DNA from 2 places in the Clostridium sp. CM041 genome. Region 2 is predicted to be linked to the other one. Evidence: predicted binding sites of a transcription regulator. Region 2 holds the regulator's gene; the other holds the start of a gene.

Region 1 (2,429 bases), 780 kb from region 2:
AGCGACAGGTCTTCTGAATCAACTATTCCTTTTACAAAACTAAAATAGTCAGGCAATAAATCTGCACACTTATCCATGATTAAAACACCACTTGAATATAATTCTAAGCCTTTTTCATATTCTTTTGTATAGAAATCATAAGGCGTTTTTTCTGGAATATATAAAATTGAATTATAACTTATAACACCATCAACACTAATATGGATATGCCTTGCTGGTTTGTCAAAGCCATAGTGCTTTTCAGCGTAGAAATTATTATAATCTTCATCAGTAAGTTCACTTTTATTTTTTCTCCATATAGGAACCATACTGTTTACAATCTTTTCCTCGACGAAGTACTCGTACTCTGTTTCACTACCCTCTTTAAGTCTTGACTGACTTATATCCATTTTAATTGGATACCTAATGAAATCGGAGTATTTCTTTACAATAGATTTTAGTCCATGTTCATCAAGATATTCATCAAAATTATTATCTTCTGTATTCTCTTTTATTTTAAGTATAATATCTGTACCAACAGTATCTTTTACGCAAGGTTCTATTGTATAACCCTCTGCACCATTAGATTCCCACTTGTAAGCTTCATCACTGCCAAATACTCTACTTATAACAGTAATATTATCCGCTACCATAAATGCAGAATAGAATCCAACTCCAAATTGTCCAATTATATCATATCCATCTTTTATTTCATTTTCTTTTTTAAATGCCAAAGAGCCACTTTTAGCTATAACTCCAAGGTTATCACTAAGTTCAGCTTCTGTCATTCCAATTCCTGTATCAGAAATTTTTATTGTCCTAGCTTCCTTATCACTGGCTATTCTAATATAGTAGTTACTTTTATCAAAAGCCAATGAATCATCTGCTAGTGTCTTATAATAAATTTTATCAATAGCATCACTAGCATTAGAGATAAGTTCCCTTAAAAAAATATCCCTATGAGTATATATTGAATTTACCATCATATCCAGGATTCTCTTAGACTCTGTTTTAAACTGCTTTTTTTCCAATTAAAATTTCCCCTTTCGTACCAACTTTTTTTATTTTGTTAGCACTCTATGTTATCGAGTGCTAACGCTATTTATAAACTACACCTTTTTTTATAATTTGTCAACGTACACAATATATTTTTATACATGTTAGTTTATTGTCTCAAGTGCTGAATCTAGTATTCTTCTCACCTGTACTTATAATTGTGGTATAAGTATGTCCTTCTCTAATATATGATTAATGAGCCAATCATTTAAAAAAACCAATATTCCCATTATAGCTTCATCTTGATTTTCATCAATTTTATTTAAATTTACTTCCTCTATTTTTTTAATAAAAAATGCATGGTCGATTTTTTGGGTAAATAATCTTTTATAATTTATGCTTATCATATATTCTTCTTCATCGTTAAAATGATAAATTGTATACTCTTTTAATTCTTCAATTACTTCAACTATTTTATCATATTTATCCGTACCATATTTATCTATCAGTAACTGATAAGCCTTTTCTCCTATTTCAAAAAGTTTTTCATGCTCTACATCAATATGCTCAATACCTGTTTTATATTTTTCTTTCATCTCAAACATTTATTAATTTCCTCCTAATTTGACCCTCCATTTTAAATATAGATAATTTGTTGTTTTGAATTTAATCTTATATATCTATATTACTTTATTTGAATTCATTTCACAATAATAATTTCCATATTACTAAATGCTAAATAATAAAATACTTGTTTACAATTATTATTTAACAATTATGCATATACTGAGAAGTATATCAAAAAAGCTGTTTAGTAATCAACGGCTTTTTTTCTGTGTTAAGTTATTTAATTAACGACATCTCATTTATATATATTTCTATGATATTATTCACTACAACGTAAATATCACTAGTATTCATAACCTCATAGTCACAATATTGTTTGTACAAGTGACCTCTCTCCTCAAACAATCTATAAAGCTTAGATGGATCTTTTGCTAGTAAGGGGCGAGTCTCAACATCTATATCCGCTACTATATTTTCAATAGGACGGTTTATGTAAATTATAATACCATTTTTCTTTAAATTTAAAATATTTTCATGTTTTTTAATCACTCCACCGCCAGTTGAAATAATTACTCGATTTTTTTTAGATAATTTCTCAACTACTATAGATTCTATGTCTCTAAATCCAGCCTCACCATTTTTAAACATTTCAGTAATCGTAAGATTTGTACTAGCTTCAATATATGCATCTATGTCTATAAATGCCATTTCTATCTTTTCTGCGATTATTTCTCCAATGACACTTTTACCACAACCGGGCATCCCAATTAAAACTATATTTTTCATCTTTTAATTTTCTACTCCCTTTTCTAGCTCATCATAAATTTCATCAATTATTATCTTTGGGATCTTAATATCATTCCAGATTTCCTGAGCAGCAATTGCCT
Region 2 (2,429 bases):
AACTACAGATGGTGTAGTTCTTGCACCCTCTGAATTAGAAATTACTACGGGTTCTCCACCCTCCATAACTGCTACACATGAGTTTGTTGTACCTAAATCTATTCCTATAATTTTTCCCATTATTATTTCCTCCTCATATTCCTTTTAGACCATAACAATTATAATTGTTATAATTCTTATATTTTATTATAATATTTTTTTATAATACAAATCTTTAATTTGCAACTTTAACCATACTATGCCTTAATACCTTGTTATCTTTTTTATAACCTTTTTGGAATACTTCTACTATTTCATTAGTTCCATATTGTTCATCTTCAACATGCATTACTGCATTATGAAGATTTGGGTCAAATTCACCTTCTGAGACTAATTCTTCTACCCCTAATTTAGTAAAGGCATCATTAAATTGTCTTACTGTCATATCCACACCGACTCTTAGATCTTCCCCAGTTCCTTCAACAGAAAGTGCTCTTTCTAAGTTATCAAGTACTGGCAAAACCTCTTTTAAAACATCGGCGCAAGCATCTGTGTATATACCATGTTTCTCTTTTACTGTTCTTTTTCTAAAGTTCTCATATTCAGCAGATGTCCTTAAATATTTATCTTTAAAATCATCTAGCTCACTCTGTAATTTAATGTTTTCTTCTTCTAATTTTTTCTTATTTTTTTTCATATCTTTTTCACTTTCTAAAAGTTCTTCAACTTCTTCTACTATTTCAGCTTCTTCTGCAGTTTCCTCTATAGAACCCTCTGTCTCTTCCATAGTGCTTTGACTTTCGCCAGCTTCATCAACTGAGCTTGAAGCCCCATTATTAGGTATTGATGTGTTTTCTTCTTTTAAATCTTCTTTTAAAATTTCCTGATTATTTGTATTCACTAAATCATCCCTCCATTTCTGGCTCAAAGTAAATCTTTTAATTTTAAAATTTATCTATGGTCATCATAAATTTGAGCTATATTATCATTTAATTCTTTAACTATCCCAGTTAGTACAGATATAACTTTTCCATAAGGTATTCTTGTTGGTCCTATAACTCCAATAGATCCGAGCGGTATTCCGGACGCGCTATAAACAGCTGTTATAATGCTGCATTCGCGAGCACATTCAACAAAATTTTCTTCACCAATTTTAATTGTAATATTACCTGTAATGTCCCCTACTCCTAGTAAACTATTTATACTCTCTTTATTGTCTACTAAAACTAAGAACTCACGAGCTTTAGTAATATTGTTATATTCTGGGTAGTTAAATATATTTGCAGCACCCTGAATATATACTTCTGAAGTCTCAACACCAGACAAACTATCATATAGAGCTGGAATAATTCCATCAAAAATTTCTTGATAAAATGCTAAATCTCTTTTTAAATTATTAATAACTTCTAAATTTATTTGCTCAATTGTAAGCTTTCTCAATCTAAAATTAAGCATATTGTTAAGTTTTGCAATGCTATCACTACCAATAGGTTTTCTAATCTTAATAACATTATTTTTGATGATACCACTGTCTGTAATAATTACAAACAAAATACTCTCAGCATCTAGATTCATTAGCTGAATATATTTTATACAGCTCTTTTGAACAGATGGTGCCTTAACTATAGATGTAAGATTTGTAAGAAGAGAAAGCATTTGTGTTGCTTGCTTAACAATTTTATCAACCTCATATAAAGCAGCATTAATAAGGTGATTTTTGATCATATATTCTTCCTCATTGGATAATTTCGTAAGTTCCATAAGTCTATCAACATATAATCTATAACCCTTATCTGATGGTTTTCTACCAGATGATGTATGCAACTGTTCTATATATCCCAGCTCTTCGAGGTCTGACATTTCATTTCTTATAGTAGCTGGACTAATACCTAAATCGTACTTTTTAGCTATGGTTCTGGATCCAACAGGCTCACCATTATTTATATAATCTGTAATTATAGCCTGAAGTATTTTAATTTTTCTTTCATCCATTTCCATAATATCACCTCTTTTATTAGCACTCACTACAGTTGAGTGCTAACGAGTATGTATTAAAAATATCATTTGCTAATGTATTTGTCAATAACCTTAATTTTTTAATTCAGCCACTATATGTTGGTTATATCGGTTTAAATTAAGCATACTACGCTTTCCTTTGATTTTCGTGGTGATATAATATTAATATATTTAGACAGAAATTTATGGCAATGTATTTATAGAAGAAATTCTGCCATAATCACATTCGATATTTCAATACCTTCATAAGTTAAAAAAATATTGTTATCATTTTCTTCCATGAATCCATTACTTACATATTTATTTATTACTTCCCTATAAACACTATCTATATCTTTGTCAAATCTTTTCCTAAATTCACTTTTGCTTATGCCTACATTCTTTCTAAGACCCATAAACATAAACTCTTCCATATCATCTTTAAATGAATTCTT

Evidence for each region. The regulator HrcA, encoded in region 2, represses chaperone genes, less so after heat shock. The targets are predictions, from matches to a motif close to TGTTAGCACTCNNNNNNNNNGAGTGCTAACA.
Region 1: the regulator HrcA is predicted to act here: its motif matches at 1,047-1,077, upstream of htpG (molecular chaperone HtpG).

What each region holds. Positions count from the first base shown of each region.
Region 1 is NZ_CM143648.1:791,713-794,141, forward strand. It holds gene htpG (molecular chaperone HtpG) at 1-1,010, opposite strand, end outside; gene ACWJJT_RS03855 (bacteriohemerythrin) at 1,188-1,580, opposite strand; gene ACWJJT_RS03860 (shikimate kinase) at 1,819-2,328, opposite strand; gene aroE (shikimate dehydrogenase) at 2,332-2,429, opposite strand, start outside.
Region 2 is NZ_CM143648.1:15,848-18,276, reverse strand. It holds gene dnaK (molecular chaperone DnaK) at 1-120, opposite strand, end outside; gene grpE (nucleotide exchange factor GrpE) at 215-880, opposite strand; gene hrcA (heat-inducible transcriptional repressor HrcA) at 931-1,977, opposite strand; gene hemW (radical SAM family heme chaperone HemW) at 2,193-2,429, opposite strand, start outside.